DNA from 3 places in the Nocardioides euryhalodurans genome. Region 3 is predicted to be linked to each of the others. Evidence: predicted binding sites of a transcription regulator. Region 3 holds the regulator's gene; each other region holds the start of a gene.
The links. The regulator LexA, encoded in region 3, represses DNA repair genes until DNA is damaged. The targets are predictions, from matches to a motif close to TCGAACANNTGTTCGA.
Positions count from the first base shown of each region.

Region 1: EXE57_RS00035 (DUF6504 family protein) is a predicted target of LexA. The motif match lies at 3,744-3,759, and genes of this name have one in related genera.
Region 2: ruvC (crossover junction endodeoxyribonuclease RuvC) is a predicted target of LexA. The motif match lies at 2,334-2,349, and genes of this name have one in related genera.

Region 1 covers NZ_CP038267.1:2,765-7,942, reverse strand. Annotated here, with positions in the region: gene EXE57_RS00045 (DNA polymerase III subunit alpha) at 1-2,767, opposite strand, end outside; gene EXE57_RS00040 (SAV_6107 family HEPN domain-containing protein) at 2,757-3,236, opposite strand; gene EXE57_RS00035 (DUF6504 family protein) at 3,247-3,606, opposite strand; gene EXE57_RS00030 (hypothetical protein) at 3,874-4,347, opposite strand; gene EXE57_RS00025 (YbaK/EbsC family protein) at 4,413-4,886, shown strand; gene EXE57_RS00020 (DUF4126 domain-containing protein) at 4,927-5,178, shown strand, end outside.
Region 2 covers NZ_CP038267.1:681,657-686,834, forward strand. Annotated here, with positions in the region: gene ruvB (Holliday junction branch migration DNA helicase RuvB) at 98-1,183, opposite strand; gene ruvA (Holliday junction branch migration protein RuvA) at 1,191-1,790, opposite strand; gene ruvC (crossover junction endodeoxyribonuclease RuvC) at 1,787-2,308, opposite strand; gene EXE57_RS03235 (PhoX family protein) at 2,521-4,572, shown strand; gene EXE57_RS03240 (YebC/PmpR family DNA-binding transcriptional regulator) at 4,646-5,178, opposite strand, start outside.
Region 3 covers NZ_CP038267.1:1,755,502-1,760,679, reverse strand. Annotated here, with positions in the region: partial or broken gene EXE57_RS08270 (LuxR C-terminal-related transcriptional regulator) at 1-432, opposite strand, end outside; gene EXE57_RS20165 (hypothetical protein) at 346-525, shown strand; gene EXE57_RS08265 (sensor histidine kinase) at 504-1,655, opposite strand; gene EXE57_RS08260 (hypothetical protein) at 1,819-2,295, shown strand; gene lexA (transcriptional repressor LexA) at 2,317-3,030, opposite strand; gene EXE57_RS08250 (SDR family oxidoreductase) at 3,106-3,897, shown strand; gene EXE57_RS08245 (LysM peptidoglycan-binding domain-containing protein) at 4,093-4,425, shown strand; gene EXE57_RS08240 (hypothetical protein) at 4,621-4,956, opposite strand; gene EXE57_RS08235 (hypothetical protein) at 5,018-5,178, opposite strand, start outside.

The DNA of each region.
Region 1 (5,178 bases), 1.8 Mb from region 3:
GGGCGCGGTGCCAGAAGTCGCCGAGCGAGTGGTAGGGGCGGGCGGCCAGGATCCGCTCCACCTCGGTGTCGCTGATCCCCTTGACCTCGGCGAGCGCCAACCGGATCGCGTGTCCGCCGGAGCCGTCTGCGAGGCCCTCGGGCACCCGCTCCACGAGGTGGGCTCGACCGCTGGCGTTCACGTCGAGCCCCAGGACCGGGATCCCGCACTGGCGGGCGTCGTCGAGGATCAGCCGCTTGGGGTACATGCCGGGGTCGTGGGTGAGCACGCCGGCCAGGAAGTGGGCCGGCCAGTGGGCCTTGAGCCAGGCCGACTGGAAGGTGGGCAGCGCGAAGGCGGCGGCGTGGGCCTTGCAGAAGCCGAAGCTGGCGAAGGCGGCCAGCACCTCCCAGATCCGCTCGACCACCGGCAGGGGGTAGCCGCGGCCGAGCGCGCGCGGGAAGAACCACAGCCGCGTCTCGGCCATCCCGGCGGTGTCGCCGAGGGCACGCCGCTTCTCGTCGGCCTCGGCGTAGGAGATGCCGGCGAGCTGGGCGATCATCTCGATCACCTGCTCGTGGAAGACCACCACGCCGTGGGTCGGCCCGAGGATCGGCCGCAGGTCGTCGTGGAGGTACGTGGCCTCCCGCCAGCCCTGCTTGGCCTCGAGGTAGGGGGTGATCATGTCGCTCTTGACCGGGCCGGGCCGGAAGAGCGAGATGTCGGTGATGATGTCGGAGAAGGAGCCGATCCCGGACTTGCCGACCAGCTCCCGCTGGCCGGGCGACTCGATCTGGAAGACGCCCAGGGTCTTGGCGGCGCTGATCATGGCGTAGGTGTCGGGGTCGTCGAAGGGGACCTGCGCCTCGTCGTCGAGGTCGACCTCGACGTCGTCGACGCGCCGCAGCTCCGCGACCGCGTGGGCCATCGCCGACTGCATCCGGATCCCGAGCACGTCGAGCTTGAGCAGGCCGAGGTCCTCGACGTCGTCCTTGTCGAACTGGCTCATCGGGAAGCCGGCGTACGACGCCTCGACGGGGGTCCGGTCGAGCAGCGTGGTGTCGGAGAGCAGCACCCCGCAGGGGTGCATGGCGACGTGGCGGGGCAGCCCGTCGAGCCGCTCGACCAGCCGGAAGAACAGGTCGAGCCGCTCGTCGGTGAGGCCGCTGGCGCCGAGCTCGGGCAGGTCGCGCAGCGCGTTGCGGGCGTCACGGGCCCGGATGTGGGGGAACGCCTTGGCGATCGCGTCGATCTCGCCCGGGGGCATCCCGAGCGCACCGCCCACGTCGCGCACCGCGTGGCGGACGCGGTAGGTGTCCATCATCGACACGCAGACGCAGCGCTCGCCGCCGTAGCGGTCGAGGATCGCCTCGTAGACCTCGAGCCGCCGGGCCGACTCCACGTCGACGTCGATGTCGGGCAGCGACCCCCGCAGCGGGGAGAGGAAGCGCTCCAGCAGCAGCTCGTGGCGGATCGGGTCGACCCCGGAGACCCCGAGGAGGTAGTTGACCAGGCTGCCGGCCCCCGAGCCGCGGGCCGCGCAGCGCACCCCGAGGTCACGGATCAGGTCGGTGATGTCGCCGACGGTGAGGAAGTAGGAGGCGAACCCCAGCCCGCGGACCACCTCCAGCTCGTCGTCGAGCCGCTTCCAGATCCGCTGCCGCGGGGCGGAGCCGTAGCGACGACCGATGCCGGCCTCGCACCGCTCCCGGAGCAGCCGGTCGGCGGCGGCGGGGTCGCCCGCGAGGGCCGGGGTCGCCCCGGCCGCGGTCTCGAGCTCGGGCAGGTGGACCTGGCCGATCCCGAGGTCGGCCCGGGGGTCGAGGGCGCACCGCTCGGCCAGCGTCCGGGTCGCGGCCAGCAGCCGCTCGGCCTCGCCGGAGGAGTCGCCGAGCCCGGCCAGCCGGCAGACCTCCTCGGCCACCTCGGCCATCTGCTTGCCCGACTTGAGGAAGCCCTCGGCGTTGCCCCGGTCGACGTGCCGGCGGTCGAGGGCGACCAGCCGGCGGGCGGCGTCGAGGACGTCGACGGTCGGGGCGTCGAGCCGGTCGGCGTAGCGGACGGCGTTGGTGAGCACCGCTCCGAGCCCGGCCTGCCGGGCCACGCCGGCGGTCCGGGCGGCGTGGGCGGAGGTGCCGGGACCCCAGGTGCCGCCCCGACCGGGGAGCCGGTGGGAGACCAGCTCGAGGAAGAGGTTCTCCCGGGGGACGAGGTCGCGCCAGGACGCGAGCGCGGCCAGGGCCAGGTCGTCGCGGCGCCGGGTCAGCGCCGCACCGACCTCGGAGCCCGGGCCGAGCAGCACCACCACGTCGCCGCTCGCGAGGTGGGGGGCGAGCAGCGCGGCGGTCGCCACCGGTTGTCCCCGCTCGCCGGCGAGGTGGACCTCGGAGACCAGCCGGCAGATCGCCGCCCACCCGGCACGACCCCCGCCCTCGCCCCCCGCGTGGGCCAGCAGGGTCACCCGCGGCAGGCCGCCCCGGTCGCTGGCGGGGTCGCGGAAGCTGCCGCCGCGGACCGGGGTCCGCGGTCGCGCGGCCACCGGGGCGCCGTCGCCCACCGGCACGGTCGGCCGGTAGGCGAGGTCGACCCCGAGCACCGGCCGGACACCCGCCGACTGGCAGGCCCGGGCGAACTTGACCGCACCGTAGGTGCCGTCGCGGTCGGTGAGGGCCAGGACGTCCATCTCCTGCTCCACGGCCCGCTCGACCAGGGTGTGCGGGTGGGAGGCGCCGTACTGGAGGGAGTATCCGGAGGCGACGTGGAGATGGACGAACGGGTCAGGCGACACCGGCCCGTGGCCCCACGGCAGCACGCGGAGCGGCGATCCGGCCGGCCACGGCCGCGTGCGGGACCAGGCCGAGGCGCTGCTCGACCACGGCGAGGAACCGGTCGGCGTCACGGACCAGGTCGTCGGCCTCCCGCTCGGTGACCGCCCGGGTCGAGCCGGCCTCGGCCGCCGCCCGCTTGGCGGCGCCCGCCGCGAAGAACTGGGCCCACTCCCCCAGCTCGGGAGCCACCTCGGTGAGCAGCACCCAGGCGTTGCGCTGCGGCCGGCGGCGCGTGGGCGCCGGGCGCGCCCGGGCCGCGAGCAGCGCAGCCGCGGCCCGCAGCGCGGCGACGTGGGCGCAGGCGTAGCGCGCCGGGACGTCGGGGGCGAGGATCGCCTCCTGCAGCGAGGCGGCCGACCGCGAGAGGTAGGAGTGGGCGGTGGCCGGCAGGGCGTGGGGGCTGACGAAGCCGTCGTCGGTGTGGTCCATGGTGTCCTCCTCAGTCCTCGCAGCCGACGAGCTGCCAGCTGCCCTGCGTCCAGTCGAAGGAGAGGTCGAAGACCCCGCCGGCGTCCGCACCCCGGCCGGCCTCGACCCGCCAGAGCTCGCGCTCGACCAGCAGGTCGGTCGCGGTGGCGCCCGGTGTCGTCACAGGGGCCGTCGACGCCTCGTCGGAGCCGATCACCGCCCGGACCCCCGAGGACTGCCACCAGGGGCCGGTCTCGACCCAGTGGGCGAGCACCGCCCGCACCTTCCACAGCCGCCCGCGCCACAGGAACTGCTCAGGCCCCTCCCCACGATGGGCCGGGCCCTCCACCCAGCCACGGCGCACCTCCACGGGGTCGTCGTACCGCCTCACGACTGCTCCTTCCGGCGACTCTCGACCCCTCGACCCGCGTTGTCGGCCACCGGGGCGGGCACCCGCGGCACCGTCACCCGGCGGACCCGGCGGGGCGGGGGTCGAGGTCGCCCCACCGGGTCCGATCGTCCGAGACATCGAACAGATGTTCGAACAGGATCCAAGGTACACCCCACCCCCGACAACGCGTCAAGGAATCCGGGCGCGCCGGACCCGGGACCGGTCAGCAGGTCCCGGGGCGCCGATCAGGAGCCGGTCAGGAGCCGGTCAGGAGGTGTGCGAGCGCTGCTCGGCGAGCTGCGCGCCACGGATGAACTCGGCGGTGTCACGGTGGGCGAGCAGCCAGACCAGCACCCCGTTGAGCACCACCGCGACCGCCCCGAGCCCCAGGAGCAGGGCCGGCGGCTCCGCCCGGTAGATGACGAGCATCGAGAAGACGAACGCCACGGCCGTGGCACCCAGCGCGTAGCGCGCCCAGCGGTGCCCCTTGCCGAACAGCGACGCGAGCACCCAGACCAGCAGGGCGTAGACGATGAAGGACACGACGGCGACCGGCACGAACGCCGGCGGCGGGATCGAGCTCTGCTCGACGGCGTCGAGACCACCCCGCGAATCCGCCCACAGCTGGAGCAGGTCGTCGCGCAGCACGGCCACCATCGCCGTCCCGATCCCAGTCACGAGGACCAGCGCCGCCTGCACCCGGACCGCGTTGGTCACCGACCTGGGCCGTTGCCGCCCCATCCGTCCCTCCTCCGTGTCACCCCGGCCCCGTCCGGGTCACCGGACGGGACGACTAGGGTCGCAGTATGTCGACCGAGCATGCCGGGATCACCCGATTTCGGGAGGAGCACGCGCGACGCCGGGGCACCGGCGAGATCGTGGTCCTGCCCGAGTCGGTCCACACCGCAGCCCTGGCAGCCGAGGCCCTCGGCTGCGAGGTCGGCGCCATCGCCAACAGCCTCGTCTTCGACGACAACGGTAGTCCCCTGCTCATCCTGACCTCCGGCGCCCACCGCGTCGACACGTCGGCCACCGCCGCGCGGATCGGCGCCGGCCGCCTCGCCCGCGCGGACGCGGAGTTCGTACGCCGCCACACCGGGCAGGTCATCGGCGGCGTCTCCCCCATCGGCCACCCCGCCCCGGTCCCGACCTACCTCGACTCGTGGCTGCAGCGCTACGACGTCGTCTGGGCCGCGGCCGGCCACCCGGCAGCCGTCTTCTCCACGACGTACGACGAGCTGATCGCCCTGACCGGTGCCACACCGGTCGACGTCGACTGAGGAGCAGCCCTCCCTGCCACGGGGTCCCTATCATCGACCCGTGGAGTCCCTCTCCCTCGCCTTCTCCAGCGGCTGGGCCAGTGGCGTCAACGCCTACCTGGTGGTCCTGGTGCTGGGGCTCGCCGACCGGTTCGGCGACCTCGAGCAGGTCCCCGACGCGCTGGGGCGGGGCGACGTGCTGGTGGTGGCGGGCTTCCTCTACGCGATGGAGTTCGTCGCCGACAAGGTCCCCTACATCGACTCCACGTGGGACGCGATCTCGACGCTGATCCGGCCCACCGCGGGTGCGGTC
Region 2 (5,178 bases), 1.1 Mb from region 3:
GGGACAACAACCTCTCACACACGATCAGGGGACACGGCCGCGCACAGGGGCTGCCGCCGAGGCTGAAGTGTAACGACCGCCAGGCGGCGGCCGGTCATCACTCCTCGAAGAGCGACTGGTCGGCGGTGACGCCCTGCGGCGGCGCCATCCCGAGGTGCTCCCACGCGGCCCGGGTCGCGACCCTGCCACGCGGGGTCCGGGCCAGCAGGCCGCTGCGCACCAGGAACGGCTCGGCCACCTCCTCGACCGTCTCGCGCTCCTCGCCGACCGCCACGGCGAGGGTCGAGACGCCGACCGGTCCGCCGCCGAACCTGCGGCACAGCACGTCGAGGACGGCCCGGTCCAGCCGGTCGAGCCCGGACTGGTCCACCTCGTAGAGGTCGAGCGCCTGGTGGGCGACGTCGAGGGTCACGACCCCGTCGGCCCGGACCTGGGCGAAGTCGCGGACCCGGCGCAGCAGCCGGTTGGCGATCCGGGGAGTACCGCGTGACCGGGAGGCGATCTCGGTCGAGCCGGTGTCGGTGAGCTCCACGTCGAGCAGTCCCGCGGACCGACGTACGATCCGGTCGAGCTCGTGGGGCTCGTAGAACTCGAGGTGGGCCGTGAAGCCGAACCGGTCGCGCAGCGGGCCGGGCAGCAGGCCGGCGCGGGTCGTCGCACCCACCAGCGTGAACGGCGGGATCTCCAGCGGGATCGCCGTGGCCCCCGGCCCCTTGCCGATCACCACGTCGACCCGGAAGTCCTCCATCGCGACGTAGAGCATCTCCTCGGCCGGCCGCGACATCCGGTGGATCTCGTCGACGAAGAGCACGTCGCCCTCGTTGAGGCCGGACAGGATCGCGGCGAGGTCGCCGGCGTGGGTGATCGCCGGTCCGCTGGTCAGCCGCAGCGGCGTCGACATCTCGCTGGCGATGATCATCGCCAGCGTGGTCTTGCCGAGGCCGGGGGGTCCCGAGAGCAGCACGTGGTCCGGCGCCCGCTCGCGCTGGCGGGCGGCCTCGAGGACCAGGCCGAGCTGGTCGCGGACGCGCGACTGGCCGATCACCTCGTCGAGCGACCGGGGCCGCAGGGCGGCCTCCACGACGCGTTCGTCGCCCTCGGCCTCCGCGGCCGTGAGCCGCTGCAGGTGGGCCTCCTCGGCTGCGGAGAGCTCGTCGGTCGCGGCGTCGAAGCGGTGGTCCATGCTCACCTCACGCCCTGCTCAGCGTCTGCAGCGCGGAGCGGAGCAGCGACCCCACGTCGGGCGCCGGGCCCGCCTGGTCGGCCACCGCGTCGACGGCCTTGTCGGCCTCCTTGGCCGACCAGCCGAGGCCGACGAGGCCCTGCTGGACCTGCGTCCGCCAGTCGGCGGCCGGTGCGGGAGCGCCGGCGGGGCGGGCACTGCCCACCGGGGCGCCGATCCGGTCGCGGAGCTCGAGGATGATCCGCTGCGCGCCCTTCTGGCCGATGCCGGGCACCCGGGTCAGCGTCTTGACGTCCTCGGAGGCCACCGCGGCGCGGAGGTCGTCCGGGCTCAGCACGGCGAGCATCGCCTGCGCCAGCTTGGGGCCGACGCCGGAGGCGGTCTGCACCAGCTCGAAGGTGGTCTTCTCGTCGGCGTCGAGGAAGCCGAACAGCGTCAGCGAGTCCTCCCGGACCACCATGCTCGTCGGCAGCGTCGCGCTGCGGCCGGGCCGCAGGGTGGCGAGGGTGCCGGGGGTGCACATCACCTCGAGGCCCACTCCCCCGACCTCGACTACGGCGGAGGTCAGCCCCACCTCGGCGACCTCACCGCGGACGAAGGCGATCATGACCTGCTCCTCGCTGCCGCGACGGCGGCCTCGATCCGGGCCTGGGCTCCGCCCCGCCAGATGTGGGTGATGGCCAGCGCCAGCGCGTCGGCGGCGTCGGCCGGCTTGGGGGGTGCGTCGAGCCGCAGGATCCGGGTCACCATGGCACCGACCTGGGCCTTGCCGGCGCGGCCGCTCCCGGAGACCGCGGCCTTGACCTCGCTCGGCGTGTGGGTGGCGACCGGGAGGCCGCGGCGGGCCGCGACGACCAGGGCGATGCCGCTGGCCTGCGCGGTCCCCATGATGGTGCTGGAGTCGGAGCGGGCGAAGACCCGCTCGACCGCGACGGCATCGGGGGCGTGCTCGTCGAGCCAGGCGTCGATGCCCTTCTCGATCGTCACCAGCCGCTGGGCGACGGGGAGGTCGGCGGAGGTGCGCAGCACGTTGACGTCGACGAGGTGGAGCGGCCGACCGACCGAGCCCTCGACGACCCCCATGCCGCAGCGGGTCAGACCGGGGTCGATCCCGAGCACGCGCATGCACCGCTCCTTCCGCGCCGGGTGTCCGAACAGGTGTTCGTGTCCACGCTAGGTGGACCGGGGCGCGATCGGCGTACGACACGCCGACCCGGCGGGTCCCCCCGCTCCCCGCCACACGTTCCCGTGTCGTTCACCTCGAGGTCACCGGTTCTCCCCCTGCCGTGGCAACAGTGCGGGAGGAACCGCCCAGCCCTGACGTCCTCGGAGGACCCATGACCATCACTCCTGCCCGCCCCACCGGTGCGCGGACGCTGCTGCCGATCACGCCGGTCACGCGCCACGGCAGCCGCAGCCACCTGACCTGCCAGTACCGCTGCGGCAACGCCTGCGACCAGCCGGTGCCCAACCCGACCGACAACCCCGACTTCCACGTGGTGGCCGAGCGGGCGCTGGCCCGGCGCTCGCTGCTCAAGATCGGCGCCGGGGCCGGCGCGCTCACCGTCACGGGCCTGGCGAGCGGCGCGCCCCTGGCGGCGGCCGCGGTCGCCGGCCGCACGGCGGGGACGTGGCGCTTCGAGCCCGTCGCTCCCAACAACCGTGACCGGGTCACGGTGCCCCGGGGGTTCAGGGCCGACGTGCTCATCAGCTGGGGCGACGCGGTCGAGAAGGGGGCACCGCGCTTCGACGTCGACAACCAGACGCCCGAGGCGGCGGCGAAGCAGTTCGGCTACAACAACGACTACGTGGGGGTGCTCCCCCACCCCGAGGACAGGCGCGGCGGGGTGCTCGTCACCAACCACGAGTACACCGACGAGCAGCTGATGTTCCCGACCGGTCGCTACGACTCCGCGACGATCAAGCGGATCGCGATGGCCTCGCACGGCATGTCGGTCGTCGAGCTCGTCCGCGGCAGCAAGGCGGGTTCCTGGAACGTGCAGAAGCTGCGCAAGACCACCCTCAACCGTCGCCTCCACGTCGGCTCGCAGTTCCAGCTCGTCGGCCCCGCAGCGGGCGACGAGCGGCTCCGCACGGCCGCGGACGAGACCGGGCGCGAGGTGCTGGGCACCTTCAACAACTGCGCCGGCGGCCTGACCCCCTGGGGCACGGTGCTCTCGGGCGAGGAGAACTTCAACGGCTACTTCGACGCCTCCGGACCGCTCGACGCGCGCTACACCGCGTCGTACGCCCGCTACGGCATCAGCGGGACCGGCCGCGGCTGGAACGAGGTGGACGAGCGCTTCGACCTCGCCGTCGAGCCCCACGAGCCGTTCCGTCACGGCTGGATCGTCGAGCTGGACCCGTACGACCCGGACTCGACGCCGCGCAAGCACACCATGCTCGGCCGGATGAAGCACGAAGGCGCCAACGTCACCATCGCCGACAACGGGAAGGTCGTCGTCTACATGGGTGACGACGAGCGGTTCGACTACATCTACCGGTTCGTCTCCGCCGGCACCTACGACCCCTCCGGCACCCGGCGGGCGCGTCGCCGCAACCTTCGGCTTCTCACCACCGGCACGCTCTCGGTCGCCCGCTTCGACGGGGACGGCCTCGACGACGAGCGCTACGACGGCTCCGGCACCTGGATCCCGCTGGCATCGGACACCGAGTCCTTCGTCGAGGGCTTCAGCGTGGCCGACGTCCTCATCGACACGCGGCTCGCTGCCGACCAGGTCGCGCCGACCAAGATGGACCGCCCCGAGGACATCGAGGTCAACCCGGTCAACGGCCGCGTCTACTGCGCGCTGACCAACAACGCCAACCGCGACACCCCGGAGGAGACCGACGAGGCGAACCCGCTCTTCCAGTCCCAGACCCGCCCGTCGCTGGGCGCTCCGCTCGTGACGCAGGGCGGCAACCGCAACGGCTACGTCCTGGAGATGACGCCGGGCAACGACAACCACGCCGGCCGCGACTTCTTCTGGAGCCTGATGCTGGTCTGCGGCGACCCGGCTGCCCCGGAGACGTACTTCGCAGGCTTCCCGAAGGAGCAGGTCAGCCCGATCAGCTGCCCCGACAACGTGGCCTTCGACCCCGAGGGCAACCTCTGGATCTCCACCGACGGCAACGTGCTGGGCTCCAACGACGGCCTGTTCCGGGTGCCGGTCCGGGGCCCGGAGCGCGGCCGGGTGCAGCAGTTCGCGACCGTGCCGTTCGGGGCCGAGTGCTGCGGCCCGTTCATCCACCCGGACGGGAAGTCGGTGTTCCTGGCCCCGCAGCACCCGGGCGAGACCAACGGCGCGACCTTCGAGACCCCGTCGAGCACCTGGCCGAACCGCGAGGGCTTCCCGCGTCCGTCGGTGGTGGTGGTGTACGAGCGCTGAGAACCTTGGCCGCGTGTGCCTGAGACCGGCCGTCAGACCGTTCTCAGGCACACGCGGCGCAGTGGGCGCTGGCTCAGGCGTCGAGCTCCGCCATCACCGCGTCGGAGACGTCGAAGTTGGCGTAGATGTTCTGCACGTCGTCGAGGTCCTCGAGGACGTCGATCAGGCGGAAGACCTTCGCAGCGGCGTCGGCGTCGAGCTCGACCTGCATGTCGGGGACGAACTGCGCCTCGGCGGAGTCGTAGTCGACGCCGGCGGCCTGCAGGGCGGTGCGTACGTCGACCAGGTCGGTCGGCTCCGAGATCACCTCGTAGGACTCGCCCAGGTCGTTGACGTCCTCGGCGCCCGCCTCGAGCGTCGCCTCCAGCACGTCGTCCTCGTCGACCGTCCGACCCTCCTGGTCCACGGGGACGATGACGACGCCCTTGCGGTTGAAGAGGAACGACACCGAGCCCGGGTCGGCGAGCGACCCGCCGTTGCGGGTCATCGCGGTCCGGACCTCCATCGCGGCGCGGTTGCGGTTGTCGGTGAGGCACTCGATCAGCATCGCGACGCCGGAGGGTCCGTAGCCCTCGTACATGATCGTCTGGTACTCGGCGCCACCGG
Region 3 (5,178 bases):
TCAGCCGGAGCACCTCGAGCTCGCGGGCGGTCAGGGCGTCGAGGACGTCGTGGGTCACGGAGGTCCGCGGCGCCCGGCGCGAGAACTCCTCGATGAGTCGCCGGGTCACCGAGGGGGCGAACAGGGAGCCGCCTTCCGCCACCACGCGGATGGCGGTGGTCAGCCGCTCCTCGGGTGCGTCCTTGAGCAGGAACCCGCTCGCCCCGGCTCGCAGGGCGTCGTAGACGACCTCGTCGAGGTCGAAGGTGGTGAGCACCAGGACCCGCGGCGGTCGGGGCAGGGCGGTGACGGCCGGGTGGCCTCGATCCCGTCGAGCAGCGGCATCCGGACGTCCATCAGGACGACGTGTGGCTCGAGCGACCGGCACTGCTCGACGGCGGCCCGGCCGTCACCGGCCTCGCCGACGACCTCGAGGTCGGGCTCGGTGGACAGGATCATCCGCAGCCCTGCGCGGACGAGCGGCTGGTCGTCGGCCAGGACCACCCGGATCGTCGTCGCCTCGCTCACGAGTCCTCCAGCGAGTAGGGGAGCCGGGCCCGGACCCGGAAGCCGCCGCTCCCGTTCGGGCCGGCCTCGACGTCGCCACCCACGACGGCAACGCGCTCCCGGATCCCGATCAGGCCGTGCCCGGGGGGTTCGCCCGAGGCCATCGCCCTCGGGCTGCCCTCGTCGACCACCAGCACGGTGAGGGCGTCCTCGGCGTACTCGAGGCGGATCCGGGTCGGCGAGGCCTCGGCGTGCTTGAGCACGTTGGTGAGGGCCTCCTGGACGATGCGGTAGGCCGAGAGGTCGACGCCCGGCGGAACGTCGCGGTCGACACCGGACACCTCCAGCGCGACCGGGACCCCCGCGGCGCGCACGTGGTCGACGAGGTCGTCCAGGTGGGCCAGCGAGGGCTGAGGGGCGTGGGGGTCGACCCGCCCGTCGGGCTCGGTGTCACGCAGCACCGCCAGCAACCGTCGCATGTCGCCCAGCGCCGCGGTGTTGGTCTGCTCGATGGCGTCGAGCGCATGCCGGGCTGCCTCGGGGTCGCTGTCGAGGGTCCGTCGGGCGCCGCGGGCCTGCAGCACGGTCACCGAGATCGCGTGGGACACCACGTCGTGCAGCTCCCGCGCGATCCGGGACCGTTCCTCGGCCACGGCCCTGGCAGCCCGCTCCTCCTGCTGGACGACGAGCTCCCGGTTGGCGCGCGCGAGGTCCCCGCGCAGCCGGAGCGCCAGCCCGGTCGCCCACGGCCCACCCACGAAGAGGGTGCCGAAGACGATGTCGCCGGCGGCGAGGGGGTCGCCGTCGTTCAGGACGAACCACGCGGTCATCAGGCAGACCAGGGGCACGGCGACGACCACCTCGAGCCCGCGCGTGTGCGCCCCCAGGGAGAACAGGGTGATGAAGAAGATGAGCACGAACGTCGTCGAGCTGTTGTCGATCCCGGGGGCGTACCGCGTCAGGGCCACGAGAGCGAGCCAGGTCGCGAGGAACGCGGGAACGGGCTGTGTACGACGCCACATCAGGGCCCCCGCCGCGACGGCGGCCAGCGGCGCCGCGCGGGACAGGTCCGCGGCGTCGTACACCGCCAGCTCGCCGAGGAGGCCGACCGCAGCCAGCGCGGCGATCACGGGATCCCGGTGCCGAGACAGCCATGCGCGTCCCCTCATGACGACACGGTAGGCCCGCCCGGTCGCCCGTGACGTCACTCCCGGGAATGACTCCCGCGTGGTCCGGGAGAGCGATCCGGGTTCGCTGTCAGGGGTGACGACCCCGGTGCCCCGGACGGCAGAGACTCCGGGACATCAGCAGTCCCTACCTCGAGGAGTCGTCATGACCACCACCACCGCACCATCTCGCTCCGCCACCCCGACCTCGCGACTCGTGGCTCCGGCCGCCGCCGTCGCACTGGTCACCTCTGCGGCGTTCACCGCCCTCGGCGTCTTCGCCGACGGGACCGACGGGGCCGACCACAGCGCCGGCGGGTTCCTCGTGGTCCTCGCCGTTGCGGCGGTCGCCGTGGGGATCGTCTTCGGCCTGGTCGTCCCCCGCACGCTGGCGGGGACCCGGTCTGCTGCCGTCGGCCTCGGGCTGTCGATCACCGGGCTGCTGCTGGTGCTGGTGTTCTGGTCCGGGCTGACCCCGCCGCTGGCCATCGCCGGGATGCTGCTTGGCACCCACGCCCGGCGTACCGGGCAGCGTGCGGGTGCCGGTGGCACGGCGGTCGCGATCGGAGCGCTGGCGCTGCTCGGGTACGTCGCGGTCTACGTCAGCGACTGGATGGCGACCAACAACCTCGCCGGCATGTGAGGTCGGTGGCGGGGGTCCTGCTCAGAGGCTGCGCAGGACCGCCGTCACCTTGCCGAGGATCGTGGCGTGAGTGCCGTCGATCGGCTCGTAGGCGTCGTTGTGGGGGAGCAGCCAGACCTGGCCGGCCTTCCTCTGGAAGGTCTTGACCGTCGCCTCGCCGTCGATCATGGCGGCGACGATCTCGCCGTTCTCGGCGGTCGCCTGCTGGCGGATCACGACGTAGTCGCCGTTGCAGATCGCCGCGTCGACCATCGAGTCGCCGGAGACCTCGAGCAGGAACAGCTGGCCGTCGCCGACGAGCTGCTTGGGCAGCGGGAAGACGTCCTCGATCCGCTCCTCGGCCAGGATCGGACCGCCGGCCGCGATCCGACCGACCACCGGGACGTAGGAGGCTGCGGGCGTCGCGTCGCCGACGCCGGTCTCGTCGTAGGAGGTCTCCTCCGCGGAACCGAGGCTGCGGCGCGCAGCCATCACCTCGGGGAGGAACACCTCGAGCGCCCGGGGCCGCTTCGGGTCGCGCTTGAGGAAGCCCTTCTCCTCGAGCGTCTTGAGCTGGTGGGCGACGCTGCTGGAGCTGGTGAGACCGACGGCCTCACCGATCTCGCGCATGCTGGGCGGATAGCCCCGCTTCTCGATCGCGTCCTTGATGGTGGCGAGCACCTTCTGCTGCCGGGCGGTCAGCCCGGTGGCGTCGGGGGGACCGTCGGGCAGCTCTGCGACCTTCTTCTTCGCCATGGCAGGAGGGTCCCACTCCGCGCCGGGGATTTCAAACACCTGTTCGAAAGGCGTGTCGTGGCAGACTCCGCGGCCATGCAGCAGACGAGTGTCGTCGTGACCGGTGCCGCTCGGGGGATCGGGCGCGCGATCGGCGAGCTGATGGTGAGGCAGGGTCACGGGGTGGTGCTCACCGATCTCGACGGCGCGGGCGCGGCCGACACCGCGGCCGAGCTCGGTGCCGAGGAGGGGCTGACCCACGACGTACGGAACCCGGCCGAGCACGCGGCCGTCGCGGAGGCGGCGCTCGACCACGGTCCCCTGGTCGCGTGGTTCAACAACGCCGGCGTCGGCGACGACGGCCGGCTCGCGGAGCAGTCCGAGGAGCAGGTACGGCGGCTGGTCGAGGTCAACCTGCTCGGCACCCTGTGGGGGATGCGGGCGGCGCTGTCGGCCTTCGGTTCGCGCGGCGGTGACATCGTCAACACCGCCTCGCTCGCCGGACTCGGCCCGGTCCCCGGCTACGGCGTCTACGCCGCCACCAAGGCCGGCGTCGTCTCGATCACGGCCTCGGTCGACGCCGAGACCCCGCGACGGGTGCGCTGCCACGCGGTCTGCCCCGACGTGGTGCAGACCGCGATGCTGACCGAGGGTCACACCCACGACTCGCTCGGCTCGCGGCTGGCCCACTCCGGCGGCCGGATCCTCACCGTCGAGGAGGTGGCCCGCGAGGCGGTCTCGCTCGTCGGCTCGCGACGGGTGCTGCTCAGCGTCCCGCGCTGGCGCGGCGGCCTGGTCCGCGCCTCTGCCGTCGCACCGTCGGTGTCCAAGCAGGCGATGCGGGTCGTCGAGGCGCAGGGTCGGAAGGCGATCGCCCGCCAGGGCTGAGCCTCCGACGGGTCGGTCGAACATTTGTTCGGCCAGGTCCTTGATCTGTTCGAACACGTGCTCTACCGTCGTACACGTGTTCGATCGAACGTCTGGTCGATCCACCGGCTCCGGAGACGTTGTCAGTGGTCACCTCCAGACTCTCGATCGACACCACGACCGACAGGCTGACCGCCACTTCCCCAGGAGGTCCCGATGAGCACGATGACCCTGAGCCCCACCCCGACGATCACGTCCGCGGTGCGCCTGACGCGCCGCGGCCGGCTGGTGGTCTTCGCCGCCGGACTGCTGGTGGTGCTGGCCCTCGGCGTGCTCTGGGGCAGCGGCTCCGTCGCCACCGAGCGACCCGGCACCCCCGAGTCGACGCTGGTCGTCCAGGTCGAGCCCGGTGACACTCTCTACGACCTCGCGGCGAGCATCACCACCGAGGGCGACGTCAACGCGATGGTCGAGCGGATCGAGGACCTCAACCGCCTCGACTCGGCGGTCCTCTACGCCGGCCAGAAGCTGCGGGTGCCGACCAGCTAGACCGGCCCCCAGACCCACAACTGAATATCTTCCACCGGCAGCTGCTGACTCGACCCCAGCAGCCGCCGGTGGGCCGGGGAAGACGAGGGGTGGGCCACACGCTGGCCCGCCCCTCGCGGCGTCTGCCCCGGTGTTTCGCCGCGTGTGCCTGAGACCGGCGCATGCACCGTTCTCAGGCACACGCCGCGAGGTGTCTCAGCGCGAGGCCCGCCGCCCGCCGACCGGACGCGGCGGCTCGGCCGGGGTCGTGGGGGCAGCAGGACGCTCGGAGGTGATGCCGAGCATGCGCAGCAGCCGCGCCACCAGCATCAGGCCGATGAAGAGACAGGCGACCGCACCGAGCGAGGCGGCTCCGAGGTAGATCCACGCGTCCTGGTCGCCGTTGCGGGCCTGGACGCCGAAGTCGATCGCGGCCTTGACCAGGTAGCCCCACGCGATCACGCCGACCGTGATGCCGAGGGAGAGGAGCAGGGTCGCCGGGCGGAGGTTCGACCGCTTCTTCTTCGGTCCGACCCGCTTCCCCTGTGCCACGGGCACATTGTGTCCGATGCCGCCACGTCGTGCAGGGGGAGTCCCGAAGACGTGGCGGGAGTCACCGGTAGAGGTCGCCGATCAGCTTGTGCGGCGGAAGCAGCTTGTCCTTGCCGAGCATGAAGGTGCGGTACGCCGCGTTGCGCTCGTTCGGGTCCTTGGTCGCCGCCTCGACGGCCGTGATCTTCTGGCAGAACAAGTCGCGGAGCCGCTTCATCTGCG